One region of the Uliginosibacterium sp. 31-12 genome, then DNA from elsewhere that is predicted to be linked to it. Evidence: predicted binding sites of a transcription regulator. Region 1 holds the regulator's gene; each other region holds the start of a gene.

Region 1 (7,178 bases):
GGGGCGCCAAGTGCCTTAACTTGTTCTCACAAAGCAAGTTTTCGAGCTGTGACTTGTGTCGCAGAAATGATGGTGTATATTTGTACAGTAGTTGGCGCAGTCGGCTCCCGGGCGGAGTCGAGTTGGCATGCGGGGCGGACTTCGGTTTCGTACAGCAAGCTCTGTGCCATAATCCTTCAGACCACTCAGTGAGGACTTTCATGGACGACAACAAGGCCAAGGCACTTGCCGCCGCACTCTCCCAGATCGAGAAGCAGTTCGGCAAGGGTTCCATCATGCGCATGGGTGACGGCAAACTGGAAGAAAACATCCAGGCCGTTTCCACGGGCTCTCTCGGGCTGGACATTGCGCTGGGCATCGGCGGCCTGCCGCGTGGCCGGGTGGTGGAAATCTATGGTCCGGAATCTTCCGGCAAGACCACGCTGACCCTGCAGGTCATTGCCGAAATGCAGAAAATTGGCGGTACGGCCGCCTTCATCGATGCAGAGCATGCCCTGGATGTGCAATACGCAGCAAAGCTTGGCGTCAAGGTCGAGGATCTGCTGATTTCGCAGCCCGACACCGGTGAGCAAGCCCTTGAAATTGCCGACATGCTGGTGCGTTCTGGCGGTATCGATATCGTGGTTATCGACTCGGTCGCCGCGCTTACGCCGAAGGCCGAAATCGAAGGTGAAATGGGCGATCAGTTGCCCGGTCTGCAGGCGCGCCTGATGAGTCAGGCTCTGCGCAAGCTGACGGCCAACATCAAGCGCACCAATACGCTGGTCATCTTCATCAATCAGATCCGCATGAAAATCGGTGTGATGTTCGGCAACCCGGAAACCACCACCGGTGGTAACGCACTCAAGTTCTACGCCTCGGTCCGTCTGGATATTCGCCGCACCGGCACGATCAAGCGTGGCGACGAAGTCGTCGGCTCCGAAACCAAGGTCAAGGTCGTCAAGAACAAGGTAGCGCCTCCCTTCAAGGAAGCCCACTTCGACATTCTTTATAGCGAAGGCATTTCGCGTGAAGGCGAAGTGATCGACATGGGCGTCGATCACAAAATCGTCGACAAGAGCGGTGCCTGGTACGCCTACAACGGCGAGAAGGTCGGCCAGGGCAAGGACAATGCACGTGAATTCCTGCGTGCCAATCCGGCGCTGGCACTCGAGATCGAAAACAAGGTGCGTGCCAGTGTGGGGGTTGCCGTGATGCCTACTGTGGCTGAAGCGGAGTAAGCTGTTTGAAGAAGCCCGCCGCTTCGCTCAGCTCGACAGCCTTGCGTCTGCTCGCCACGCGCGAACATTCGAGGCTGGAGCTGCGGCGCAAGCTGGCGGCAAGAGCCGGCGCCGACGATGATGTCGAAGCCGTGCTGGATCGCATGGCAGAGACAGGTCTGCAGTCTGACGAGCGCTTTGCCGAGAGTTTCGTGAGATCGCGCGCCAGCCGCTTTGGTGCCGCGCGCATCCGTCGTGAGCTGGATGACCGGGGAGTGGATCGCGAGACGGCAGCTGGCGCCATGGGCGAGGCTTTGCAGGAAGATGAACTGATGCGCGCGCGCAGCGTGTGGCAGAAAAAATTCGGGGTGTTGCCGCAGGATCACAGGGAGTGGGCGCGTCAGGCGCGCTTCCTGCAGACCAGAGGGTTTGCGGTCGACATCATCAGGAAACTCTTGAAAGAAACACTGGATGAGTCTGCTCAGGGTTAGCAATCTGCAGAAACGCTACAAGGCACGCACCGTGGTGCACGACGTGTCCTTCGAGGTTGGCAGTGGCGAAGTGGTGGGCTTGCTGGGGCCGAACGGCGCAGGCAAGACCACCTGTTTCTACATGATCGTCGGCCTCGTACGTGCCGATGGCGGCAAGATCCATCTCGATGGAACCGAGCTCACCCATTGGCCGATCCACAAACGGGCGCACCAAGGGCTCTCCTATCTGCCGCAGGAAAACTCGGTGTTCCGCAAACTTACGGTCTCCGAGAACATCATGGCGGTGCTGGAGTTGCAAAAGCTCTCCAGCGCAGACATGGCAAAACGTCTGGATGAGCTGCTGGATGAACTCAACATCGGCCATTTGCGCGAAGCGACCGCTATGTCCTTGTCCGGCGGTGAGCGCCGCCGCGTCGAAATCGCGCGTGCGCTGGCCACCCGTCCGCGTCTGATCCTGCTGGATGAGCCTTTTGCCGGCGTTGATCCGATTGCAGTGATTGATATCCAGAAAATCATCAGTTACCTCAAGGCGCGCGGTATTGGCGTGCTGATTACCGACCATAATGTGCGCGAAACCCTCGGTATTTGCGATCACGCCTACATCATCAATGCGGGTGAGGTGCTGGCTGGCGGCAAACCGGCAGAAATCGTGCAGAATGAACAGGTACGGCAGATTTACCTTGGCGAACACTTCCGCCTCTAGGCTTGGCCGCTCCGCACCTCCCCGTCTGTAAAGAATGAAACCCTCGCTTCAGCTCCGCCTTTCCCAGCAACTTGCGCTCACCCCGCAGTTGCAGCAATCCATCAAGCTGCTTCAGCTGTCCACGCTCGAACTCAATCAGGAGATCGAACGCATCCTGCTCGAAAACCCGATGCTGGAGCGTGAAGGCGGTGACGAAGAAAGTGATGGACCCGTCCCTGTCGAGGCGGGCGAAGCCAGTGTGGCGACGGCGGGTGAGGAATACCGCATCGAATCCTCTGCTTCATCCTCCGGCGATGAGGATTTCGAGTCGCCGAGCGTGACGGACATGCCGGACAACATCGGAGAGGCTTACGACAGCGTTTCGGATGATGATATCGGCGAAGCTGCCGAATGGCGCACGGAAGGCGCCTCGCGGAATGGCGGTGGGGACGACGATGATTCCGACTTTCAGGAATTCCAGGCCGCCGCTACTTCCTTGCGGGATCACCTGCTGGGGCAGGTCGCCCTGATGCCGCTGGTTGATCGTGATCGTGCGCTGGTGCAGCTGATCATCGAAGCGCTGGACGACGACGGTTTGTTGCTGCAGGACCTCGAGGAACTTCTGCCGCTGATTCCGGCCGAATGGGAAGTAGAACTCGATGAGTTGAACATTGCCTTGCATCAGGTCCAGAACCTTGACCCCGCCGGCATCGGCGCTCGCAACTTGCAGGAGTGCTTGCTCCTGCAGATTCGCGCTTTGCCGGAAAGTGCCACGCGCGATCACGCCATGCTGATCGCGGACGGCAATCTGGAATTGCTGGCTGCGCGCGATTTCGCGCGCCTCAAGCGGCGCCTGGGCTGCAATGATGATGCCTTGCGCGCAGCTCAGGAACTCATTTGTCATTTGAATCCGCGTCCGGGGGCTCAATTTGCACCGATGGAAACGCGCTACGTGATTCCGGACGTGGTGGTGCGCAAGCAACGTAGCGGCTGGACGGTGAGCCTCAATCCAGAGGCCATGCCGAGACTCAGGATCCATCGGGTCTACGCCGATATACTTCAACAGAACAGGGGCGTAAGTAGTTCCTTATCGGGACAGCTGCAGGAAGCCAAGTGGCTGATCAAGAATGTGCAGCAGCGATTTGACACCATCCTGCGTGTTTCGCAGGCCATCGTCGAACGTCAGCGCCAGTTCTTTGATCATGGTGAAGTGGCCATGCGTCCGCTGACCCTGAGGGAAATCGCCGAAGAGCTGGAGCTGCATGAGTCAACGGTGTCGCGGGTGACCACCCAGAAGTACATGGCCAGTCCCCGCGGTGTGTTCGAACTGAAATACTTTTTTGGCAGTCATGTTTCCACCGATACCGGTGGTGCATGTTCAGCAACGGCGATACGCGCGCTGATTCGCCAGCTGGTCGCGGCCGAAGACGGGAAAAAACCCCTGTCGGATGCCAGGATTGCCGAATTGTTGGGCCAGCAGGGTATCGTGGTGGCACGCCGGACGATTGCGAAATACCGGGAGTCGCTGAATATTCCGCCGGTCAGTCAGCGCAAGTCGATCTAACAGGAGAGGAGTAGTTTTATGAATCTCAACATCACCGGCCATCATCTGGAAGTCACTCCCGCTTTGCGCGAATATGTGGTTTCCAAGCTCGATCGGGTGATTCGCCATTTCGATCATGTTACGGCGACCCATGTGACCCTCTCGGTACAGAAACTTAAGCAGAAAGCAGAGGTGACTGTTCACGTGCGCGGCAAGGATATCCACGTGGAAAGTGAAGACGACGACCTGTATGCCGCCATTGATGCGCTGGCAGACAAGCTGGATCGTCAGGTTCTCAAGCACAAGGAAAAGATCAGCGATCACAACCGTGAATCGATGAAACGGCAAGGCGCTGAGAGCGCCAGCTGAAGCGCTGGACGCAGCCGGTCTGGACAGGCAGAATTGTCCGGCCGGCGATGGTTGAGGCTTTCTGCCTCAACCGCTCTGAAACCCAGAAAGCGGCGAGCTCCGGTCCGGAGACTCGCCGCTGTGCTGTAAAGACTCATGAACCTGATTTCGCAGATCCTTGACCCCGTGCGCATCCGTGTCGATGTAGCGGCCTCCGCGCGTGACGGCCTGTTCGCCGCCATTGGCGAGCTGTGCGAGCGCGACAGTGGCCTCGCGGCCCGCAAGCTGGTGGATGCACTGAACCAGCGCGAAAAGCTTGGTTCGACAGGGCTTGGGATGGGAATTGCGATTCCGCATCAGCGCATCAAAGGTCTCAAAGAGCCGCTGGGCGCTTTCCTGCGCACAGCTAGCCCGATCCCTTTTGATGCGCCGGATGGGTTGCCGGTCAGTCTGTTCTTCGTGATGCTGGCGCCGGAGCAGGCCAATGAGACCCACCTGCGTCTGCTCGCCGAACTCGCCCAGATGTTCAGTGACAAGGGGTTTCGTGACACCCTGCTGAGCGCACCAGATTCCGCCGCCATTGCGGCAGCCTTCCAGAACTGGAGCCTCCATGCGGCGAGCGAGCGTAGCTCAGCTGTTTGAAGTCAATCGCGCAGCCTTGCAGCTGCGCCATGTGGCCGGGCGTTTGGATTCCTTCCTGTCGGTGTCTGACAATCGGGTGTGGCCCGCTGATCTGGTTGGCCACCTCAACATGATTCACCCGAATCGTTTGCAGATCCTCGGTGAGGCTGAGTTCGCCTGGGCGCGCCGGCAGAGCCGGGATAAGCTCGATCTGCACATGATGGATCTTTTTGCCGCCACCCCGCCCGGCATGATCGTGGCAGATGACTGTGAAGTGCCCGAGCTCTTCCGCCGCGCCTGTGATGAGGCTGGGGTGCCAGTAATGGCTTCGCCGCTGGAGTCCGCCCGGATAATCGATGTACTGCGCGCCTATCTCTCGCGCAAGCTGGCCGAGCGGGTTTCACTGCATGGGGTGTTCATGGATGTGCTGGGGGTCGGGGTGCTGATCACCGGCGACTCGGGGGCCGGCAAGTCTGAACTGGCGCTGGAACTGATTTCGCGTGGCCACGGTCTGGTGGCTGATGATGTAGTCGAAATCTCGCGCGTAGCCGCCGGAGTGCTGGAAGGCCGTTGTCCGGACATGCTCAAGGACTTCCTCGAAGTACGTGGCCTGGGCATTCTCAATATCCGCACCATCTTTGGCGAAACGGCCTGCCGACGCAAGATGAAGCTCAAGCTCATCGCCCACTTGCAGCGCCGTACCGGGGCCCAGAACGAGCCCCTGCGCCTGGCGCTGGATGATGAAGACACGCAGGATGTTCTGGGGGTGCCGGTGCGCCGGGTTGTGCTGCCAGTGGCTGCGGGCCGCAACCTTTCTGTGCTGCTGGAAGCGGCCGTGCGCAACACCATCCTACAGTTGCGTGGGATCGATTCCACTCAGGAGTTCGTGCAGCGGCAGCGGGATGTGCTGGATCAGGATGATCCTTACGATCGTTGATTCCGCGTTGGCACATGTAAAAAAGCCCGCACATCAGCAGGCTTTTTTACGTGTGCTGCGCTCAAAGCAGGAATAGCGCCGCCATGGCGACCAGCGTGGGAGGCAATGCGGCCAGTAGAAGTGGCAGCGTGCCGATCGATTCGTCGGCAAAGTGGCCGCGCAGCAACGAAACGCCGGCCGGGTTCGGTGCATTGGCAATCACGGTCAAGCCGCCTCCAGCGACCGCCCCGGCAACCAGGGCGTATTTGAAGCCATCGCTGAGGCCTTCAACGAGTGAGCCCAGATAGGTCAGTGCTGCGTTGTCGGTAATCGCTGTCAGCGCGGTGGCGCCGAAAAATACCGCCTGTTCGCTCATGCTCATCAGGAGTGGGCTCAGCCACCATTCCTGCAAGCCTCCGAGCACCACCAGACCACCGAGGAAAAAAGCCACCAGCAAGGCTTCGGTCACCATCAATGGGCTCTGGTAGCGCTTGTAGGCATGCGTGAAGCCGATGAACGCCATTAACAGGCCGATGCAAACGATAGGGTAGTGGGCAAAGAAAACCGTGGCGGCCAAGAATGTTATATGAATAAGATTGACCGCTAACGGGGTCGTCGCTCCGCCGGCCATTTCGCGTTCAGGCAGGTTCATCAGCTCCTTACGGAACAGCCAGCAGACTGTAGCGGTATTGATCAGCACCGCAACGGCGGCCTTCCAGCCGAACATGCTAAGCATGAAGCCGGTGTCCCAGCCCCAAGCGCCCGCCACCATCAGCACAGGGGGGGCCGCGTAGGAGGTGAGCAGGCCACCGACAGAAATATTCACAAAGAGCACACCGATGGTGGCGTACTTGAAGCGCTCGCTCATTTCGCGCGCATAGAAGTTGTCGCGTAGCATCAAGGCGGCGACGGTCATTGCGGCGGGCTCGGTGATGAAAGAGCCTGCCAGCGGCAGCAGCCCCAGGCAGAGAATGTAGAGGGCCGTGTCGCGGGGAAGTGGCAAGCGTCTGGCCAGACTTCTGACTAGATGTGCTGCCATCTCCATGATCGGTCGGCTGGCTGCGATGACCATGATGACGAACACGAACAGGGGCTCGATGAAGCTGCGTGAAGAAACGTAAGTGGTAGCAGCAGTCTTGCCATCGAGGAAGAGCATCAGTACGAACAGCACCATCGCCCAGAAGCCGAAGACGACCTCGACTTCGCCCAGCAGGTGAAACAGTCCTCCGTGTTTGGGGTGCTGGTGAGCCAAGCGTTCAAACAGGCGGGTGGAGAATGTGTGAATCAGGGCCAGCGCAAAAAGGATCGCGGCGAGCAATTCGATGTTGGTTGGATGGAGCATGAGTGCGCTGAGTGAATAACAGAAGTGTTTGAAATA
Region 2 (7,178 bases), on a different contig from region 1:
AGCTTGTCTTCTTCCGGCGGCAGGTCGTACAGGTTCTTGTCAGCCGGTTCGCCCGGGTGGATCTTGTTCTGCACGCCATCCAGACCGGCCATCAGCAGAGCGGAGAACGCCAGGTAGGGGTTGGCCAGCGGATCCGGGAAGCGGGCTTCGACGCGGCGAGCCTTGTCCGATTGCACGTGCGGGATGCGGATCGAAGCGGAACGGTTGCGAGCCGAGTAGGCCAGCTTGACCGGAGCTTCGTAGTGCGGAACCAGACGCTTGTAGGAGTTGGTGCCCGGGTTGGTGATGGCGTTCAGTGCCTTGGCGTGCTTGATGATGCCGCCGATGTAGTACAGAGCGAAGTCGGACAGGCCGGCGTAGCCGTTGCCGGCGAACAGGTTCTTGCCATCCTTCCAGACGGACTGGTGCACGTGCATGCCGGAACCGTTGTCACCCACGATGGGCTTGGGCATGAAGGTGGCAGTCTTGCCGTACTGGTGAGCGACGTTGTGCACCACGTACTTCAGGGTCTGGGTCCAGTCAGCACGTTGCACCAGGGTGCTGAACTTGGTGCCGATTTCGTTCTGGCCTGCGGTAGCCACTTCGTGGTGGAACACTTCGACCGGGATGCCCAGTTGTTCGAGCAGCAGCACCATGGTGGCGCGGATGTCTTGGTGGCTATCAACCGGGGGAACCGGGAAGTAGCCGCCCTTGACGGTCGGACGGTGGCCGATGTTGCTGCCGTCCTGATCTTCAGCGGTGGCCCATGCGCCTTCGTCGGACTTGATCTTGACGAAGCAGCCGGAGATGTCGGCAGACCAGCTCACACCGTCGAAGATGAAGAATTCGGGTTCCGGGCCGAAGTAGGCGGTGTCGCCCAGGCCGGAGGACTTCAGATAGGCTTCAGCGCGCTTGGCGATGGAGCGCGGGTCGCGGTCATAGCCCTTGCCGTCGGACGGCTCGATCACGTCACAGGTGAGGATGACGGTGGTTTCGTCGAAGAAGGGGTCGATCTTGGCGGTGGAGGGGTCCGGAGCCAGCAGCATGTCGGAGGCTTGAATGCCCTTCCAGCCAGCGATGGAGGAGCCGTCGAAAGCGTGGCCGTGGTCGAACCACTCTTCATCCACCACATGCGACGGAACGGTCACGTGTTGTTCCTTGCCGCGGGTGTCGGTAAAGCGCAGGTCCACGAACTTGGCGTCGTTTTCCTTGATCAGCTTGAGTACGTCTTGAGGGGTCATTTAACTCTCACTCCTGGTGTGTTGAACCGAGATGGACAAACCTGTCCGCGCCAGCGGGGCTGTGCGTTAACGTCGGACAGGAAGCATGTACCATGCCATAGGGCGGGGCGGATTTCCGCGTTCGACGTATTCCGGCCAAAAGGGCACCGGCCTACAGGGAGCGGCAATTGTGCCACAAGCGCCCTGCAAGGTGATTTTCTGTGTCAGCACCAAGATGGATCATTGATTGTCTTGAATGCATCTTTGTGGTGCATTTTTGCTTTTGGGGTCTCACGGGCCATACTTCCTGGTCCCGACAAACTGAGTAAGAGTTGAAGCCATGGCTAGTCTGAGTGAGTTGCTGGGTCTGGCGCGCGAGCGTGCCGAAAAGATGAATCTGCCGTACGCCGGGGCGCTGACGCCAAGGGAAGCGTATCGCGTGCTGGAGCTCGCCGGTGGCGCGGCGCGTATTGTGGACGTACGTACGCGCGCCGAGCTCGACTGGGTCGGACGGATTCCGGGCGCTGTTGAAATCGAGTGGAACAGCTATCCCGGCAGTGTGCCCAACCCGGATTTCGAGCTGCAGCTGAAGAAACAGGTTGATAACGAGGCCTTGCTGATGTTTATCTGCCGCAGTGGCGCCCGCTCGCATAACGCGGCGATGGCTGCGGCGGTGGCTGGGCTGGCCGGGTGTTACAACGTTCTCGAAGGTTTTGAGGGGGACAAGGATGCGCATGGTCGGCGCGGCAAGATAGGCGGCTGGCGCCATGCGGGTTTGCCTTGGTCGCAATCCTGACTCGGCATTGAGGTGTAAGGAGCGCCGCGCGAGGGGTAGAATCTGTATTCCCCGGGGTTTCCCCCTTGCTTCTCCCCTCACGGCAATGCAACAGATCATTTCCTTCGACCACTTCAACGCTCTCAAGGATGCCGAGGCACATGCACGCATCCGCGCCGCCAAGGAAAAGCTTGGCAAGCGCGTCGTGTTGCTGGTGCACCATTACCAGCGGGCCGATGTGTACCAGCACCTAGATCTGACTGGCGACTCGCTCAAGCTCTCGCGCTTGGCGGGTGAGACGGATGCCGAATACATCGTGTTCTGTGGCGTGCACTTTATGGCCGAAGTGGCGGACATCCTGTCCAAGCCGAATCAGATTGCGATCCTGCCGGATCTGGCCGCAGGCTGTTCGATGGCAGACATGGCTAACCTGGCCAAGGTCGAGCGTTGCTGGCGCGAGTTGCGCGAGGTGCTGGATACGCCCGATGAGCAGGTAACTCCGGTGACCTACATCAACTCGGCGGCAGACCTGAAGGCCTTTTGCGGCGAGCATGGCGGCATCGTATGCACCTCCAGCAATGCGCCGAAGATCCTCGAATGGAGCTTCGCCCAGCGCGAGAAGATCCTGTTTTTCCCGGATCAGCATCTGGGCCGCTGGAGCGGCTACAAGATGGGCATTCCGCTGGAAGACATGGTGGTGTGGGATCCGGATCAGCCCTATGGCGGCCTGACTCACGAGCAGATCAAGAAAGCAAAGATGCTGCTGTGGAAGGGCCACTGCGCGGTACATCAGATGTTCCAGCCCTCGCACATCGCTAACTGGCGCAAGGCGAATCCGGATGGCATGGTCATTTCGCATCCGGAGTCGGCCTTCGAGGTGTGTCGGGCGTCGGATTACGTTGGCTCCACCGAGTACATCATCAAGGTGGTGAAAGAGGCTGCGCCGAATACCAAGTGGCTGGTCGGCACCGAACTGAATCTGGTTAACCGTCTTGCTGAGGAGGTGAAGCACGAGGGCAAGCTGGTGCAGTTCATGAGCCCGATGGTGTGCATGTGCTCGACCATGCAGCGAATCGATCCGCAGCATTTGGCGTGGACACTGGAGAACCTGGCTGCCGGAAAAATCGTCAACCAGATCAGCGTGCCTGCCCACGAGGCCGCGTTGGCGAAACTCTCGCTGGAGCGCATGCTGGCCGTATCCTGAGCGCCGTTCGCGGAGACCATGGCAAACAGCCTGCGCATCTGCAGTTACAACATCCACAAGGGCTTCTCGCATCTGAATCGCCGCATGGTGATTCACGAGATGCGGGAGTGCCTGCACCGGCTTGATCCGGACATCTATCTGCTGCAAGAAGTGCAGGGCTTGCACCTGAAGCATGCGGCCCGGCACCATGACTGGCCCGAACAGCCTCAGCATGAGTTCCTCGCGGCGGGCCTCCTGCATTCTGCCTACGGCAGCAATGCTGTCTATGATCATGGCCATCACGGCAATGCCGTGCTCTCGCGGCATCCCATTGTGCGCAGCCGCAACAGTGATGTGAGCCTCTATCGCCTGGAGCGACGTGGCATCCTGCATTGCGAGGTGGCCTTGCCCCACGGCCTGGTCGTGCATTGCCTGTGCGTGCATTTTTCCTTGACGGAATACCAGCGCCAGCGCCAGCTTTTGATGCTGGCTGAATATGTCGAGCGGTACGTGCAGGTGGGGGCACCACTGATTATCGCAGGCGACTTCAATGACTGGCGTGGCCGTGCGAACGACTGGCTGGCCGAGCGGCTACATGTCTGCGAAGTCTTCACTGAGCTGACGGGCACGCCGGCGCGCAGCTTTCCGAGCAGCCTGCCCATGTTGCGTCTGGACCGTGTCTACGTGCGTGGGCTGCGGCCGGATAATTGTGCGGTGTATTGGGGTAAGCCTTGGTCTGGAGTGTCGGACCACGCCTTGCTGGTAGTGGAGTTGCTCCTGCCATGAGGCAAGGCCTGCTTGCCGGCAACCGTATCGAGTTGCTGCAGTCAGGCGTCGAATATTTTCCTGCCCTGTTGCAGGCGATTCGCAGCGCACAGCGTGAGATTCTGCTGGAAACCTACATTTTCGAGCGTGATGCTACGGGTGTTGAGGTGGCGGACGCCTTGCGTGCTGCGGCTTTGCGCGGGGTGGTGGTGCGCTTGCTGGTGGATGGCTTTGGTGCGCGAGAGTTTGTGCGCAGCGGGCTTGCCGATTTGCAGAGTGATGGCGTTGAGGGTCTGGTATTCCGCCCGGAGATCCGGCAGCTGTCTTTGCGCCGCCATCGCTTGCGCCGCCTGCACCGCAAGCTTGTGGTGATTGATGGCCGTACCGCTTTCGTGGGGGGTATCAACATCATTGATGATATGGACACGCCGGGCCAGATTCCGCCGCGCTTTGATTTTGCCGTGCGGCTGCAGGGGCCGCTGGTGGCTGAGGTGCATGAGGCCATGGCGCGCCTGTGGCGCCTGGTGTTGTGGGCAGGTCTGCATCGGCGCCTTACGCCGCTGCGCTGGGTCAGGCCCGGTCACGCACGCGTGGGCAGCATGCATGCTGCTTTCGTAATCCGCGACAACCTGCGCCATCGTCGTGATATCGAGAACGCCTACCTTGGCGCCATTCGCATGGCGCGTCATGAAGTGTTGATAGCCAACGCTTATTTTTTCCCCGGCCGCGCCTTCCGTCATGCGTTGATCGAGGCGGCAGGGCGTGGTGTGGAAGTCACCCTCCTGTTGCAGGGGAGGGTGGAGTACTGGTTGCTGCACCACGCTTGCCGCGTGCTTTACCCCAATCTCATGGAGGCAGGCGTGCGCATCGTGGAGTATCGCAAGAGCTTTCTGCATGCCAAGGTCGCGGTAGTGGATACGGACTGGGCGACAGTAGGGTCCAGCAATATCGACCCTTTCAGTTTGCTGCTGGCGCGTGAGGCAAACGTGGTAGTGCGGGATAGCGGTTTTGCAGCAGATCTGCGTCATGCCCTGCGTGTGGCCATTGCAGACGGCGGTTGCGAACTAACTGCGGTTCACTGGCAGCGCCAAAGCCTTCTCCAGCGTGCACTGAGCTGGCTGGCCTATGGCTTGCTGCGCCTGCTGCTGGGGGTGGCCGGCTATGGTCGGCGGGCGTTATAGACGCATGAGATGCCTGCCAGCTTCAGCTTGTCAGGCATCGTTTGGGCTGCTTGGATCTTCCTGGGCACGCACGCGCGGCACGCGGGCAAGTTGCCAGTATTCGGATGCCCAGGCCCACACCTCGGCTACGCTGGCCCGGCCGAGATCGACGGGCGGATTCTGGCCGAGCAAGCTCAGTGCGGTGCGCAGGGCTGGTGCTGCGTGGGCTGGCTGCAGCGCGGGAGCAAGGGTCTGCTTGGAGAGCTTTTCACCCGCGCGATTGGTGAGGACTGGCAGGTGGGCATAGGCGGGCTGAGGATGGCCCAGCAGGCGCTGGAGATGGATCTGGCGTCCGGTTGAGTCCAGCAGATCGGCGCCACGCACGACATGCGTCACCCCTTGCCAAGCGTCATCCACGACCACGGCAAGCTGATAGGCAAACTGACCATCGGCGCGCAGCAGGACAAAGTCCCCCACGCTTTCGGCTAGCCTCTCGTGCTGTTCGCCCTGGATGGCGTCGGACCAGTGGAGGTCGCTGGCGTCGCTCAGGCAGCGCCAGGCGCGGGCTGCCCGTCCGGCAGGTAGGCCTGTGCGACAGTTACCAGGGTAGCGTAGCGAGCCGTCGGGCGCGCGCAGGGCCGAGTCGGCGATTTCCCGGCGCGAGCAGGCGCAAGGATAGGCGTACTTGTGCTGGATGAGTTGATCGAGTGCGCAGCGATAGGCGTCGAGCCGCTGGCTTTGCCATAGCACCGGGCCGTCCCATTCAAAACCGCAGGCTTCGAGCTGACGCAGGATGGTGTCGGCCGCTCCGGGTTGGGTGCGCGGCGCGTCGACGTCTTCCATGCGCACCAGCCATTGGCCTTTGCGTGCTCGGGCGTCAAGGCAGGAGGCGAGGGCAGCGATGAGCGAGCCCTGGTGCAGGGGCCCGCTGGGTGAAGGGGCAAAACGGCCGATGCAGGTGCCGGGAGTCATGCCCGGATTGTAAGCGTGCAGCAGCGTGACCGGGCTCAGTTGGCTGTGTCGAGGCGCTCGTCTGCACCGAGCAGAATCTTGCTGATGACATCCATCATCAGGCCGAAGGTCTGCTGGGTTTTCTGCATATAGCCTTCGACAGCATAGCGCTGCTCGATGCTGCCTTCGTGCTCGGCGCCGGGTTGGCCCGAACGGATCAGAATTTTCAGATCCTGGCGACCGAGCGGTCCACGCAACTCGCGCACCAGACGCAGGCCGGCATCGCGGGTCTCCATCATCACGTCGAGCAGCACCAGATCAATATGCGGCTCAGCCAGAATTACTTCGCGGGCTTCCGCAGCGGAATGGGCGTGCAGAAAGCGGAATGGGCGATCGCCAATACGTCCCCGGCGCAAGGTCAGGGTGGTGGCTTCATGGACCTGCTGTTCGTCGTCCACGATCAGCAGCACCCAAGGGGCTTCGGTTTGCGTTGGCGGGCGCTCTTGTGCGTCTTCTTCCATGAAGGAGAAGAGATCGTCTTCAGCGTCGCCCGCGCCGGGTTCGGTCGAGTCCGCCTGCAGGCGTAGCTTGCACGCAGCCCAATCGAGGCGAATGGGATCGGAGGCGGAGGTGTTGCTCAAGGGCATCGGGACTCCCGGGAACGCAGGAACGAGACGGTCAGGGCCGGCGCAGCGATTGCGGCAGCGCGGAAAGCGCAAGCATACCTATAACTTTCGTCTAGTGCAGCTGTTGCGCTCCACGCCGTTTCGATGCGTGCCTGCAGTCAATATTTAGTTCACACGTTAAACAAAAAGTCTGACCGAAAAGGCTTGCCAGTGCTTCGTGTGGGCTCTTGCGTCATTGTTTTGTACCCGTTTTCATACCCGCTATTGACGATGCTGCATCCGGTCAGACCAGCGCAGTAGGCGCTGTTGAACGGTCAAACCGCAGCCAGACGATCCACCGTGTCCGGAAACTTTTCGACCAGGCGAATGAGCAGTGCTGCTTGCGCGTTTGGCCGCGCACGACCCTGTTCCCAGTTTTCCAGCGTACGCGGATTGGTTCGCAGGTAGCGGGCAAACACCTGGCGTGACAGATGCAAGCGCTCCCGCAAGGCCAACACTTCACTAGCAGTCACCTCGGGC
Region 3 (7,178 bases), on a different contig from region 1:
GATCTGCCCTTTGCTGACGTTGTTGCAGGAGCAGATCTGGGCGGTTTCCGGCAGGGCCTCCACACCGAGGCCGGGCTTGGCCTTGCCATCACTCGAGGGGAGGATCAGGAATTCCGGATCGGCGGGCAGCGTGATGCCATTGAGCGCCATCTGCAGCAGCGTGCCGTATTCGTCGGCATTGCCCACCAGCACGGCACCGAGCAACTGCTTGCCATCTTCGCTGACCACGATCTTCTTGTAGACCTGACGGCGTTCATCCACGTACTGGTAGCTGCGACAGTCCGGCGTCTTGCCATGGGCATCCCCGATGCTGGCAACATCGACGCCCATCAGTTTGAGTTTGGTGCTCATGTCGGCACCCACGAAGGCGACCTGTTCCTGGCCGGCGATATAGCGGGCCGCCACGCGGGCCATGTCGTAGCCGGGTGCCACCAGGCCAAAGACCTGTTCATTCCAGGCCGCACACTCGCCGATCGCAAAGATGGCCGGATCACTGGTGCGGCACACGCTATCGATCGCCACGCCACCGCGCGGGCCGATCTCCAGCTGACACTGCCGGGCGAGCTCGTCGCGGGGGCGGATGCCGGCTGAAAACACGATCATGTCCGTCTCCAGCGAGCTGCCATCCGAGAAGTTCATGCGGTGCCGGGCATGCTCGCCCTCAACGATCTCCAGCGTGTTGCGGCTGGTATGCACATGTACGCCCAGCGCCTCGATCTTGGCGCGCAAGACGCGTCCGCCGCCTTCGTCGACCTGTACCGCCATCAAGCGCGGCGCAAACTCCACGACATGCGTTTCCAGACCCAGATCGCGCAGAGCCTTGGCGCATTCAAGCCCCAGCAGACCACCACCGATCACCACTCCGACGCGCGATTGCGCACCGCTGGCCTGCATGGCCTGCAGATCTTCAATGGTGCGATAGACGAAACAATGCGCCCGCTCGCGCCCTGGCACCGGTGGTACGAAAGGCGTGGAGCCCGAAGCGAGGATCAGCCTGTCGTAGGACAGCAGCTCACCGTCGAGCGTGGTGACGGTGCGATTGTGACGGTCGATGGCGGTGGCCCGGGCTGCGAGGCGTAGCGAGAAACCGCTGCGTTCGAAGAAGCCTTCCTCAACCAGCGACAAGTCTTCAGCGCTCTTGCCGGCGAAGAATTCAGAAAGATGAACCCGGTCGTAGGCAGGCCTGGGCTCTTCGCACAGGACGGTGACTTCGATATCCGGTACCTGGAGCTGATGCAGTTCTTCCAGGAATTTATGGCCCACCATGCCGTGGCCGATAATGACTATCTTCATGTTGAATCTCGCACGACCGGCTTCGGAGGCTTGTGCAAATCATCGCGTGCCAGGCTTTGAAGCGGCACGTACATGAAGGCCCCCGCAGAACGCGGCGCTTTGTCGGGTTGGAATAACCGGGCTTCTGACTCTCGATAAAGAGAGAGGCCCGGATTTCGCCGTCGTTGGCGGAGGCAATATGTCCGCTACTACGTTGCAGGCGGACGCATGATCGCTAGCAGCATTTGTGCCAGATGCACAGGGCTTTATCTTTCAATGGTTTGAGATAGGGCAGGAGGTGCGTTTGAAACTGCGCAGCACTGAAGTAGTGCGATAGGGGGCTCTGCTGCATTGGTTTGGGAGTGGTGCGCGCGCTCAGCTGCACAAGAAAGTTGATTGCTGTGGGCGGGCTGGTGAGCTCTGGTGTCGCGAGATGCTGTGCCTGACGCAAGCAGGCGGTAGCGGAATGTGCTTCCCCCAAAAGCAAAACCCCCGGAGACCGGGGGTTTTGCTTTTGGGCACTGCCCGGCCGCAGCCGGGTTTAGCGGGGATCGATCAGGGGGCAACCGTGATCGTGATCTTGCCCTTGGTGCTGCCGCCGAGGAAGTCCGTCACCTGGTACTGGACCACGGCGGTGCCGGCGAAGTCGGCGGCCGGGGTGAAGGTGACAATACCGTTCTCGTCGAAATCCACCGTGCCCTGGCCTTCCAGCACCTTGGTTTCTTCGATCATGAGCGGATTGTTCTCCTTGTCGGAGTCGTTCTTCAGCACCTCGATCTTCACCGGCTGACCCTTGGCGGTCTTGCCAGCATCGTCCACCACCGTCGGGGCTGCGTTCAGCTCACCTACCGCGGTAGGCAGCCACAGCGAAAGCTGGGGCAGATAGGTCACCATCATCAACACGGCGAACAGGGCAACGAAGAAGGGGGCCATGGCCTTGGTGACCTGCTCCATCTTGCGACCCGATACAGCGCTCGCTACGAAGAGCACGGAGCCCACCGGCGGGGTGATCAGGCCGATCCCCAGGTTCACCATCATGATCATGCCGAAGTGCACCGGGTGAATGCCGAGCGGGGCAACAACCGGGTACAGGATCGGGGTCATGATCATGATCAGCGGGGCCATGTCCATCAGCGTGCCGAGGATCAGCAGCAGGACGTTGATGGCCAGCATGATGATGATCGGGTTATCCGAGAGGCTTGTGAAGAAAGCCGAGATGGTTGCCGGGATCGACAGGATGGTGAGAATCTGGCCGAAGGCAGCAGCAAAGCCGATCAGGATCATCACAATGGTGACGGTCTTCACGGTGCGGTGCACAAGCACCGGCAGCTGGCGCCATTTGTAGTCGCGGTACACGAACATGGTGACCAGGAAGGCCCACACGCAGGCGATGGCGGCCGATTCCGTGGCCGTGTAGAGGCCGGAGAGGATGCCGCCGAGGATGATCACCACGGTGAACAGGCCGGGGATAGCGTCGAAGGCCTGCTTGGCGGCCTGCTTCAGCGTGAGCACTTCGCCCTTCGGGTAGCCGCGCTTGGCTGCGAAGAAGATGCACAGGGCCATCAGGGTCAGGCACAGAGTAATGCCCGGCACCACACCGGCCAGGAACAACGCCGGAATCGAGGCACCGCTCACATACAGCGAATAGATCACGGCGTTGTGACTGGGCGGGATCAGGATTGCCTGCACCGAACCGGATGCCGTGACGGCTGCTGCATATTCGCGCGGATAGCCGTGCTTTTCCATCTGCGGAACCATCACAGAGCCGATCGAGGCGGTATCCGCCACGGAAGAGCCGGAGATGGCGCCGAAGAAGGTGGAGGCGAGGATGTTCACCAGCGACAGGCCGCCGCGGATGAAGCCCACGAAGATCGAGGCGAAGTTGATCAGGCGGGTGGCGATGCCGCCCTCGGCCATGATGGCGCCAGCCAGCACGAAGAAGGGAATGGCGAGCAGGCTGAACTTGTTCACCCCGTCACCCATCTTGAGCATGATGGTGGTCATGTAGCTCATGTCGCCGGCGAAATAGATCGCGCCGAACATGGCGGTGAGCCCCAGGGTGTAGGCGACGGGCAGTCCTACTGCGAGCAGCAGGAAGAAGATGCCCATGATGATTACAGAATCCATGACGGGCTCCTTAGTTGGTCGAGTCTTCAGCGCTGCCACCATGGCTGCCGATCATGACGATCGGGCGCTGGTGCTGGGAGCCGAAGAAGAAGGATTCGATGATGAAGAGCAGGGTGGCGGCCGAGCCAATGGGCAGGGGCAGGTAAGTCCAGCTCACTTGAATCTGGGTGAAATCGGCAAGCGTTTGGCCGGTTTCCATGAAGAAGAGCACGCGATCAGTACCGTAGACGATCACGAAGAGGGCCACGAGGGCCATCAGCAGGTCGACGATGCGGGCAAAGATGTATTTGCCTTGCGGGGGCAGGCGATCGGTGAGCATGGTCACAGCGATGTGCGAACCTGCGCGATAGGCCGCAGCCGAGCCGACGAATGTAAAGATGATCATGCACATGAGGGCCATCGGCTCAGGCCAGGAGAGGCCGGAATCGAACCACTTGCGGGCAACCACCTGAACCGGGATGACGAGGGTCATGACCACCATGGCCAGACCGGCAATCCAGATGCAGAGCCAATACACCGCATCCATTGCCTTGCAGTACGTATCTTTCATTGCTACTTGCTCCAAAAGGCCGCAAAAAAACTGGCGGGCCGGGCAGACCCGCCAGTTCCTTGGTGCAGCGGTATTACTTGACGTCGTTGATGCGCTTGATCAGGTCGGCGAACTGGGCACCGTACTTGTCACGCACCGGTTGGGTGGCCTTGTAGAAGGCTTGCTTGTCGACGTCGGCAACAATGGTCACGCCAGCAGCCTTGAGGCGGGCGGAATCCATGGTGACGCGCTTGTCCCACAGGGCGCGCTGCTCGAACTGGGCTTCCTTGGCCAGCTTCTTGATCAGAGCCTGGTCTTCCGGGGTCAGTTTTTCCCACTTGGCCTTCGAGAACACGAAGATTTCGGGAATGATCAGGTGGCCGGTCAGGTCGTAGTACTTGGCGACGGTGAAGTGGTTCTGCGTCACATAGGTCGGCACGTTGTTTTCGGCACCGTCAACCACACCGGTCTGCATGGCGCTGAAGAGTTCGCCGAAGCCCATCGAGATGCCCGAGCCGCCCATGGCGTTCATGGTGTCGATGAAGAGCGGGTTGCCCATCATGCGCAGCTTCTGGCCAGCCAGGTCAGCCGGTTTGCGCACCGGCTTCTTGGTGTACAGGTTGCGCGTGCCGCCGTCCATCCAGCCCAGTGCCACGAGTTTGGCGGAGCTGGCGGTGATCTTGGCAAGGATTTCGTCGCCGATCGGGCCGTCGATCACCTTGCGCATGTGGGCTTCGTCACGGAACACGAAGGGCATGTTGAACACGTTCACTTCTGGCACCACCGGGCCCAGCGGGCCAAGCGAGGTACGCAGAATGTCGATGCCGCCTGCCTGAGTCTGCTCGATCATGGACTTTTCATCGCCCAGAACGGCACCCGGGAACATCTTCAGGGTGTATTTGCCTTTGCTTTGGGTTTCAAGCTTCTTACCCAGATTCTGCATGGCCACCACGTTCGGGTAGCCCTCCGGGTGGACGTCAGCGGCCTTGATTTCCACGGCTGCTACGGGGGCGGCGGCGAAAATCGCCGTGGCCAGTACTGCTGCCAGCTTTGATGTACGCATTATCGTGTGTCTCCTGATAGTGACCAACAAAACAAAAAACGTCCGGCCGGGGCCGTCCATCTCCTGAAACCAGCCCTCACAGGTGATGCGGATCGGAATCCATACCGCCTGAGCGGGGTGCTACGACGATATCACCGGGGGATATCGTGTTTTCGATGCCATACCCTTCGGGTGCGATGTCAGTGTTGCCCTTGAGCAACACCTGACCCGCGCTTATCCGGAGGTCTTCTGAGCGGGGCCTTCAAACAGTCTGCGGCGAGCGTTGCCGAGGTGAAAACGCATCGCCTCGGCTGCATCGACCGAGGAGCCCTTTTCGATTGCGGTGAGGATCTCGCGGTGCTCAATCTGCACCAACTCACGCCACACGCGTTCGCGTTCGAGCGAGAGATTCAGCGCCAACTGCATGCCCACCCGCATCTGTTCGATGATCAGTTCCAGTGCCGTGACGAAGAAAACGTTTTGCGAACCACGCGCGACGGCAAGGTGGAACTGCAGATCGTGTTCGACGAAGGCGATGTTGTCGTCCTGATTGCGCGCAGCTTCCATCGCATCGAAACAGCGCCGGATGTCGTCCAGATCACGCGGAGTACGCATTTCGGCCGAGAGGCTGGCTCCGGACGCTTCCAGCGCGATGCGGAAGGCGAAGCAGCGCTGCACGTCGGCAATGCTTTCGATCGGGGCAAAGCGCTTGATATTGCGATCCGGGCGGCGCAGTACATAGCTGCCGGAGCCGCGCTTGGAGGCAATCAGGCCATCCAGACGCAGACGGGAAAGTGCTTCACGCACGGTCGGGCGGGAGACGCCGTACTGTAGTGCCAGCTCGGCTTCGGTCGGCAGACGTGCGTTTTCCGGGAAGTCTCCGTTGGACATGGCTTCCACGATGCCGGTGTAAACGGTGTCCACCCGATTCGTGCCGCTTGCCCTGGTTTTTTTATCCGGCTGGATGTCAGCCATGTGCCCCTCCTGTAAGAGTCGGCGCATTTTGCCTTACACCTTGTGGGTGATGTAAACCTTTTTCGGACAAGTCATCGAAAAGCCCGTTTTTTTTGATCTGGCAAGGGTTTGCTAGGTGTTAACCCGCATGCTTTTGGGCTATTTTGGGGCGTCTGGTAAGACAACTTCTTACGTATAAACCTTGATTGTGCATGCCCTGGAGTGCTTGTCAGGCAACTGCTGAACAAGCTGGGTCGCTTCGCAAGCGTTTATCGGCGTTTTAGCCAAGCTGACTGAAGTCGCTTTCCTCGAGGCGTCGCCACTGTCCGCCCACGCGACCTTCGAGGGGGCGGAACTTTTGCTTGTAACTCATCTTGCGACTGTCGCGAATCCAGTAACCCAAATACAGATAGGGGCGGCCGATACTGTGGCAGCTGGCGATCTGCCACAGGATGCCGAAGCTGCCGTAAGAGGCGCCCGGCACTTCGGTGTCGTAGAAGGTGTAAACGCTGGAGAGGCCGTCACTGAGGCAGTCAATCAGGCTCACCATGCGCAATACCCCGTTTTCGCGGAACTCGATCAGGCGCGTGTCGACCTGGCTTTCGAGCATGAAATGGGCGTATTGCTCGCGATCATCCTGATCCATGCCGCCGCCTTCATGGCGGGCATGCTGGTAGCGGCGGTAGAGGTCGAAGTGCTCTTCCGAGAAACGCAGCTCAGCCTCACGCGCCTCAAGATTCTGATGCTGTGCCCAGGCGCGACGCTGGCTGCGGTTGGGCGTGAACTCGGCAACGGGCAGGCGCACCGGCACGCAGGCGCGGCAGGCATCGCACCAGGGGCGGTAGGTGTAGATCCCACTGCGGCGGAAGCCATCGCGTACGAGCTGGCTGTAGAGCTGGGTGTCGACCATGTGGGCCGGCGTGGCGACCTGCGAGCGCGCCTGACGCTCTGGCAGATAGGAGCATTCATAGGGCGCCGTGGCGTAGAACTGCAGCAGGGCGTAAGGCAGATCCTGCAACTGGGACATCAGCTCCTCCAGTCGGCCCGTGCAAAATCAGCGGGCCATGTGCCGGGAACGGCATCGCGGGTCCATTCCTTGAGGCCGGCCACATAAGCGTGGCGTGGAATCTCGGCGGCTCCCAGCGAGGCTAGATGAGTGGTGTTCATCTGGCAATCCAGGATTGCAAATCCTTCGCGTGCAAGCAGGCGGGCAAGATGGGCGAAGGCGATCTTGGAGGCATCCGTGGCGCGGTG
Region 4 (7,178 bases), on a different contig from region 1:
GTGCGACATCTTCATCATTGGTGTGACCATGGCCTTGGTGCGGCGCTCGATGCACAGGCCCACGGCGCTGAAGAACTGCTCCACGCGCCAGAGGGTTTCCGGGTCCGGGTCGCCCATGATGGGCAGTGCGCGACGCGCTTCGGCGGTCAGGATGAAGGGCTCGAGCAGGGTTGCGTCGCTCTTGCCATCCCATACGCCGTGGGTGTCCTGCGCGCGAAACTGCTTGGCGAGCTGGATCAGGTAGGGTGTTGCCAGGGCGGCTGCATCTTCGGCAGTGCTATCCAGAGTTTCAGTCATTTTCAGGCCTCGTCTTCAAAATCGAACTCGCGCGTCTGGTCCTTGGTCATGACCTTGCGCAACCAGGGGGGCGGCGTGCCGTTGAGCACATCCTGCAGCTTTTCGAGAATGTCCATGATCGGTTCCGGCTGGCTCACCTTGATCGGATGGATCTTGCTGGCCACCACGCGGGCGGCGGCCGAGCCACCGATGGCTGCCACGTACACAATCGCTACGTCATGGATGGCTTCGAGCTTGGGCGCGAGCTTGTCTTCATCGCCATCCTCGTCGAGCTTGCCGCCGAAATCGAAGGTCTCGATGTAGCTCGAGCCCTCCTTGCCGACTTCGTAGATGGCGATGTGCTTGGCCCAGCCGAAGTGGGCGTCCACACGCTGTTTGTCTTGCGTTGCAAAGGCGACTTTCATGGCTGGAGCTCCTGTGAAAGGTGAGTCTCGGATTGCTCGTTGGAGGGGCTGGCAGCGCAGCCGCAGCCGCCACTGCCACAACTGCTGGCGGGTGGGCTCATGCCCCGGGCGGCAGCCAGGCTTTCGGCGTTGAGCGGCCAGTCTTCCGGTTTGGCCTGATGTTCGGCCTCCAGCAGGCTGTTGGCCCAGTGCGTGATCAGTTCGCGGGTGCCGCGATAGCCCACCATCAGTACATGTGAGGCGCCCAGGCGATCGAACATCGGCAGGCCGGTACGCAGCAGCGGAATGGCAAGGCGCTCGGCAGCCTGGCGACCATGCGAATGGGTCAGCAGGATCTCGCAGCCGCTGGCCCTGGCGCGAGTTTCGAGGTCTTCCAGATCGCCGATCAGCACTTCTGCACACGGCAGGCCGGCGAGGACGGGGGACGGGGTGGTGGTCACCGCGGCCAACACCTCACCGCCCATTTCGTAGGCCGTCCAGGTGAGCGCGGCGAGCAGGTCCGGTTCCGCACCGATGGCGAACTTGCGGCTGCCGATCCAGAAGTGCGCGTCGAGCATTGCATCCTGCAGCTGGCCGCGCTGACGACGGTATTTGGCGGCGACCGGCTGGCCCGAGAGCTCGCTCAGGTAGCCCATCAGCTCGTCCACCGCGCCAAGACCGGTGAGTCGCTCAAAGACGCGGTAAGGCACGCCGCTGCGCTCTTCCAGCGCCATGGCCGCCGCACTCATGTGGCTGCCAATGGCCAGCGTAGCGACCGAGGCGCCCATGCGCTGCATTTCCGCCAGCGTGGTGCCACCCAGCGTGGTCGGTGTGAAGTTTTCGGGGATGTGGCCGTCAAGTGAGCCCGAGATGTCCGGCAGCACGATGGCCTTCAGGCCGAAGGAAGCGATGATCTCGCGCAGCTCGTCGATATCTGCCGCGGTGAGATGGCAACCGGGCAGCAGGTTGATCTGCTGTGGGTCACGTGCCTCGCAGGGTTCAGCAAAGGCATCAACGACACAGGTCACGGCTTTCGCCCAGCCATCCTCGAAAGCGCCCACGTAATCGGGCGTGGAAACATAGACGATCCGGGTGCCTGCCAGTGTTTCACCATGCTTGCGGTGGATCAGCTTGAGATAGCCATCCACATCATCGCCCTTGGTTTCGGTCAGCCCGGTGGAGGCAATGGCGATGAAGGAGGGGTTTGCGCGCTTCTTGATGTTAAGCACCGCCTGCTCGATATTCTCCAGGCCGCCCAGGATGGTGCTGACCTCGTTCATGGCCGTGGTCTGCAGCGGAATGGCTTCCTTGAAATGGCGCACCAGCAGCACCAGGCCAAAGGAAGTGCAGCCCTGTGAGCCGTGCATCATGGGCATGCAGTTGTCCATGCCCATGAAAGCAAAGCAGGCGCCCAGAGGCTGGCTCATCTTGAGCGGATTGACGGTACAGGCCTTCTTCGATTCGCTCACGCTTGCCATGATGCCCCTCCCCTTTGCATGCGACCCGCGACAGCGGGAGTCCGGCGTCTCTCCGCGGCCATCGCCGCCACCGGACTCCCGCCCGGCTGTACCCAACCCGCAGCGCGGCGGATGACGAGCACCTCTCTCTCCATCACGATCACGCGCAGGCCGGGCAGACCGGCACTGCCTGCAAGCAGCAAGGCAGCAAAGAGCAGGGAGACAGGCTCATTCATGGCCGGCTTCTCAGATGCTGGCCGTGGCAAGTTCCCACGGAGCCGGTTTGCGCACCTGTTCCCAGATCGGGTTGTAGAGCGCCTTGTCGATTTCCTGCACCAGTTCGACCATGCCTTCATACCCGGCATAGGCGTGATGCCGCTCCTGATTGATGTCCAGCCAGGGCATCTTGGCTTTCAGCGCGATGAACTGGCTTCGCCCGCCTGAAAGCATGATGTCCGCCTGCGCATCCTTGAGCATCTTGTACATCTCGCGCGGGGTCATGTCGTCGATCATGTGGGCGTCCTGCCCCATGATCTCGAGGATCTTTTCCTTGTCTTCCTTGGTCGATTTCTTGACGCTGGTGCCCACCACTTCAAGCCCGGCCTCCTGCAGCGCGGCCACCACCGACCAGCTCTTCACGCCACCAGTGATCAAGAGCACCTTCTTGCCTTCGAGGCGCGGCCGGTAGGCGGCGATGCGTTCGAAGGCACGCTTCTCCTCGATGGCGATCAGCGCCTCAGTGCGATCACGCAAGTCCTCCGGTGCGCCGCGCTCGACGAGCAGGCGGGCGATCTCGCGCAGGGTCTCGCTCATGTCGCCGATGCCGTAGAAGCTGCCTTCGAAGAAGGGGATGTCGTAGCGCTCTTCCATCTTGCGCGCGATGTTGATCATCGACTTCGAGCACACCATCATCGCTGCGCGGGCTCGATGGCTATAGGCCACCTCCTTGTAGCGCCCGTCACCCGAAATGCAGGAAAGGATGCGCACGCCCAAGGCATCGAGCAGCGGCTTGATCTGCCACAGCTCGCCGGAGAGGTTGTACTCGCCGATGATGTTGATGTCGTAGGGCGTGGTGTAGTCCGGCTCTTCGGTGCCGATCACGTAATCGAGTAGCGCTTCGGCGCCGAGCTTGTTACCAAGGTTCTTGGGGCCGACGAAGCCCGGCGCGTTCACCGGAATCACCGGCTTGCCGAACTTCTCGCTGGCCTTCTTGCACACCGCCTCGATGTCATCCCCAATCAGGGCGGTGACGCAGGTCTGATACACGAACACGGCCGGGGGATCGTATTTCTCGATGATTTCCTTCACCGATTTGAACAGGCGCTTCTCGCCACCGTAGATCACGTCCAGCTCGTTGATGTCGGTCGTAAAACCGGTGCGATAGAGCTTCGAGCCGCTCGAGAACGATGTGCGGTTATCCCAGGAATTACCTTCGCAGGCGATCGGGCCGTGCACCAGGTGCGCTACATCTACGATGGGCTGCAAGGCAATCTTGGCACCGTCAAAAGCACAGCCCCCCGCGGCCGCGCCGGGCGAGAGCTGCTTGGTGCAGCCCTTCTTCTTTTCCTTGGCGGACTTGTTCTGGTTGTGCTCGCAGGCCGGTTCTTCGAACACGTCCTGAATCTTGGCTGACACTCGCGCATCCATGCTGCACCTCTCTTTGCGCCTGCTGGCTGAACTGCTCTCAGCAGGATTGATGCCATTCGCTTGCAAGGCCCGCTGGGCGGACTTTTCCGGATTTCGGCCGCTGTCATGAGCGGGAGTTGCTGCGTGCTTTGAATGCTTTGTCGTGTTCCGTTTTGTCCGGATTGGCAGACTGCTTCATCAGACGCAAAAGCAAGCACAGCGGTAGGACCTGAAAATGTCTCGGCAACGCCGCAAGCGGCATTCCGGGCCTTCCCTATTCGACGCCTTCCATCTTGGCCCGGTGCATCATCACGTCCTGCATGCGCCGGTGCAGCGCGGCGGGCGAGAGATCCAGCTCGCGCCGCGATTCAGCCAGCAGATCCTGTACCTGGTTCGCCTCCTCCATGGTCAGCGCGAGCCGCCCGGCCATGTGCGTGGCGCGTGGCAGCACGCGCAGGATGGCCTGGCGATTCGGGTGTTCAATCAGAGCCACCAGCTCGCGTGCTTCCACACGGCCGTCAAGGCAGACGGCACCGTCGATGACTTCGATGCGGCGGCCATCCGAGGTGATGCGGATCAATGTGCCGGTCATGTTCTTCTCCTGGCAATAAGACGGGGTTGGGTGAGCTGACTTAGCAGCTTGCGTGCCGCTTCACAGTTCCGCTTGCTGCAGCAACCAGCGCTGCGCGCAAGGCACCCGGCCGGGGCGTCGAAATCGACAGCCGCCCGGACATTCCGGACAGCACGCGCGACAAAGCGGACAGTCAAACCCACCCTGAGCCGCACTTGGGGCGCGTTTGGCGGGCAGGAACGAAGTTTGCTGAGCAGGCCTGAAGACTTTCTTTCGACCAGGCTTTGCGAGGTTCCCCATGCAGATCGGCGTAGATACCCAGCGTGCGGTTGAAAACCGGCGTGTGTTCGTCATCGATAGTGACGATGTCGTCAGTGCCGGCCTGCAGTTCATGCTGGCTGACGAGATGGAAACCCATGTTTTCGCGAGCAGCGCAGAAGCGCTCGCCAAGGCCAGGAGTTGGCCGCCGGAGCTGGCCATCGTGGGCGCAGCGCTGCTTGAGCAGGAAGGCGCTGCCGTGATCAGCAAGCTGCGTGAAGCACTGCCGCAATTGCGCATTCTGGTGGTGTGTTTCGATGCCGAAGATGCGATGGTGAAGGAAGCCCTGGCGCTTGGCGCCGCCAGCACCCTGCTGCGTCCGCTCAAGCTGGAGAACGTGCGCCGCAAGGTGGACGCCCAGCTTGGCCGGCGCACGGCGCTCGAAATTCCGGTTGTCGTGCGCTGAGGTTCCCGATGTCATCCTCCTGCTCAGCCATGCTCGAAACACCCCTGCCGCGCACCAGCAAGGCTCCCTTGCCGCCGGTCGAAAAGGCTTCGTCCGTGAAGATCACGATCGAGCGCAAGTACGCGGAGATTCTGATTGCTCGCTTCCCGCCGCTCGCTGCGCTGAAAGACCAGCTGCGCCTGGCCGAGCGTGTCGAGATCGGGCTGGGCCAGCTCTCCAGCGAGGCGCTAGATAGTTTGGCTGAGCTCTACGCCCAGGGCGGCGCTGCGACGCGCGAACACGCCCTGCGCCTGTCCACCTTGCGCGATACGCTGGCCGACGACGGCCCTCGCCTTGAGGATGGCGCCCTTGAATCGGCTGTTCCGGCAATCGCTCGCTACATCGCGAAGAACGCAATTCGTGGCTGGCTGTTTGCTATTTCACTGAGCCGGCATGCCCTGCCCTATGTGATCACGCGCCTGGATTACACGCCGCAGAGCAATGAAGACATCGCCAAGGTGATGATCGAAATCAAGGCCAATGCCAAGGGCACGGTCAGCATTCAGACTATCCGTCTCTACGCCAGCGACGTAGCCGGCAAAACGGTGGCCGAGATCTTCGCCAGCAAGGGCTTCATCAAGGAGACGCCGGGGCTGATCGAGCAGTACGACCGCACCGTCAACACCTACTACGACTGGCGTGGACGCTATGGCGAGCAGTTCTCCGGCCAGGGCACCGGCTTCTATGCCGACGACCCGAATGCCGCCCGCCGCGATACCGACTGGGCGCGCAAGGATGTTGTGGTGCTCTCCAGCAGCGGTGGCCAGGCTCGCCTCGTCAATGATGAAGGCATCATCACCACGCGCACCCTGACGCTGGATGCGCCCGGCGACATTCTGGGCCCTTACTTGCGGCGCGCGGCGCGCAGCGATAAGTACGAGGCGGGTGACGAAACCGAACGCGAGCGCGCAGCCCTGCCGCCGGATCTGTTCTCGCAATTGCCGATCCATCCCTACATCCTGATGTTCCACCTCGAGTTGCATCACTACCTGTGGGTGCACGTGGCGGATATCCAGCCCTACGCCTACCAGCCCGAGCTCAAGGAAAAGCTGGTGCTGCCGGGTGAACAGACCGAGCTGATCGATCTGCTCACCGCCGAGATGGATGTGCTGATGGACGATATCGTGGCCGGCAAGTCCGGCGGCACCACGGTGCTGTGTGCCGGCCCGGCCGGTGTGGGCAAGACGCTTACCGCCGAGGTCTATTCCGAGATCATCGGCCGCCCGCTCTACCGCGTGCACTCGGGCCAGCTCGGGCTCAGCGTGGCCACCATGGAAAACGCCCTCAAGGATGTACTCACCCGCGCCCAGCGCTGGGGGGCGGTGGTGCTGATCGATGAAGCGGACGTGTATATCAAGCGGCGCGATAACGACATGACCGCCAACGCGGTGGTGGGCGTTTTCCTGCGCGTGCTGGAGTACTTCAACGGCCTGCTCTTTCTCACCACCAATCGCATGGACGATATCGACGAGGCGATCATTTCGCGCTGCATCGCGCTGATCAAGTACGCCCCGCCCGATGCGCTGGCTCGCCGCCGCATCTGGCAGGTGATGTCAGGCCAGTTTGGCCTGGCGCTCGATGACGCGATGCTCGATCAGCTGACCGACCAGTTCCCGAGCGCGACCGGGCGAGATATCAAGGGCCTCGCCAAACTCGCGGCGAAATTCTGTCGCCACAAACAGCTCGCCCCGAGTACCGAGGTTTTCTCACGCTGCGCGATCTTTCGCGGCATGGATATCCAGCTGCTTCCCGGCTAAAGCCGTCTCCCCACCCAACCTCAACACCCGACAAAGGAAACAATCATGGCACGCATCGGCATCTTCTTCGGCACCAATAGCGGCAGCACCCGCAAGATCGCCAAGCAGATCAAGAAACGCTTCGACGACGACACCATGGCCGACCCGGTCAACATCAACAAGGCCAGCGCCGAGAGCCTGCTTGCCTATGACTACCTGATCCTCGGCACGCCGACTCTGGGTGATGGCCTGCTGCCCGGCATCGAAGCCGAGTGCGATGAAGAGAGCTGGGCCGAGGCGCTGGACAAGCTCCAGGGCGTGAGTTTCGCCGGCAAGACCATCGCC

The links. The regulator sigma-54, encoded in region 1, starts transcription at its own class of promoters, with help from an activator protein. The targets are predictions, from matches to a motif close to TGGCACGCTTNCTGCTNA.
Region 2: the regulator sigma-54 is predicted to act here: its motif matches at 1,301-1,318, upstream of glnA (type I glutamate--ammonia ligase).
Region 3: the regulator sigma-54 is predicted to act here: its motif matches at 1,508-1,525, upstream of nirB (nitrite reductase large subunit NirB).
Region 4: the regulator sigma-54 is predicted to act here: its motif matches at 3,822-3,839, upstream of nifE (nitrogenase iron-molybdenum cofactor biosynthesis protein NifE).

Annotation. Positions count from the first base shown of each region.
Region 1 is NZ_JAUOOA010000006.1:31,626-38,803, reverse strand. It holds gene recA (recombinase RecA) at 201-1,220, shown strand; gene recX (recombination regulator RecX) at 1,226-1,690, shown strand; gene lptB (LPS export ABC transporter ATP-binding protein) at 1,671-2,393, shown strand; gene Q3Y64_RS12275 (RNA polymerase factor sigma-54) at 2,428-3,936, shown strand; gene raiA (ribosome-associated translation inhibitor RaiA) at 3,955-4,284, shown strand; gene Q3Y64_RS12265 (PTS sugar transporter subunit IIA) at 4,420-4,905, shown strand; gene hprK (HPr(Ser) kinase/phosphatase) at 4,874-5,821, shown strand; gene Q3Y64_RS12255 (putative Na+/H+ antiporter) at 5,883-7,142, opposite strand.
Region 2 is NZ_JAUOOA010000008.1:85,382-92,559, forward strand. It holds gene glnA (type I glutamate--ammonia ligase) at 1-1,220, opposite strand, end outside; gene Q3Y64_RS15080 (rhodanese-like domain-containing protein) at 1,540-1,995, shown strand; gene nadA (quinolinate synthase NadA) at 2,081-3,178, shown strand; gene Q3Y64_RS15090 (endonuclease/exonuclease/phosphatase family protein) at 3,197-3,943, shown strand; gene clsB (cardiolipin synthase ClsB) at 3,940-5,103, shown strand; gene gluQRS (tRNA glutamyl-Q(34) synthetase GluQRS) at 5,134-6,054, opposite strand; gene Q3Y64_RS15105 (response regulator) at 6,090-6,674, opposite strand; gene Q3Y64_RS15110 (DNA-binding transcriptional regulator) at 6,974-7,178, opposite strand, start outside.
Region 3 is NZ_JAUOOA010000014.1:55,061-62,238, reverse strand. It holds gene nirB (nitrite reductase large subunit NirB) at 1-1,293, opposite strand, end outside; gene Q3Y64_RS18875 (TRAP transporter large permease subunit) at 1,828-3,399, opposite strand; gene Q3Y64_RS18870 (TRAP transporter small permease) at 3,410-3,949, opposite strand; gene Q3Y64_RS18865 (TRAP transporter substrate-binding protein) at 4,023-4,991, opposite strand; gene Q3Y64_RS18860 (FadR/GntR family transcriptional regulator) at 5,205-5,945, opposite strand; gene Q3Y64_RS18855 (arginyltransferase) at 6,205-6,951, opposite strand; gene aat (leucyl/phenylalanyl-tRNA--protein transferase) at 6,951-7,178, opposite strand, start outside.
Region 4 is NZ_JAUOOA010000001.1:751,189-758,366, reverse strand. It holds gene Q3Y64_RS03580 (NifX-associated nitrogen fixation protein) at 1-297, opposite strand, end outside; gene nifX (nitrogen fixation protein NifX) at 300-701, opposite strand; gene nifN (nitrogenase iron-molybdenum cofactor biosynthesis protein NifN) at 698-2,158, opposite strand; gene nifE (nitrogenase iron-molybdenum cofactor biosynthesis protein NifE) at 2,384-3,784, opposite strand; gene Q3Y64_RS03560 (hypothetical protein) at 4,038-4,355, opposite strand; gene Q3Y64_RS03555 (response regulator) at 4,633-5,058, shown strand; gene Q3Y64_RS03550 (ATP-binding protein) at 5,067-6,854, shown strand; gene Q3Y64_RS03545 (flavodoxin) at 6,900-7,178, shown strand, end outside.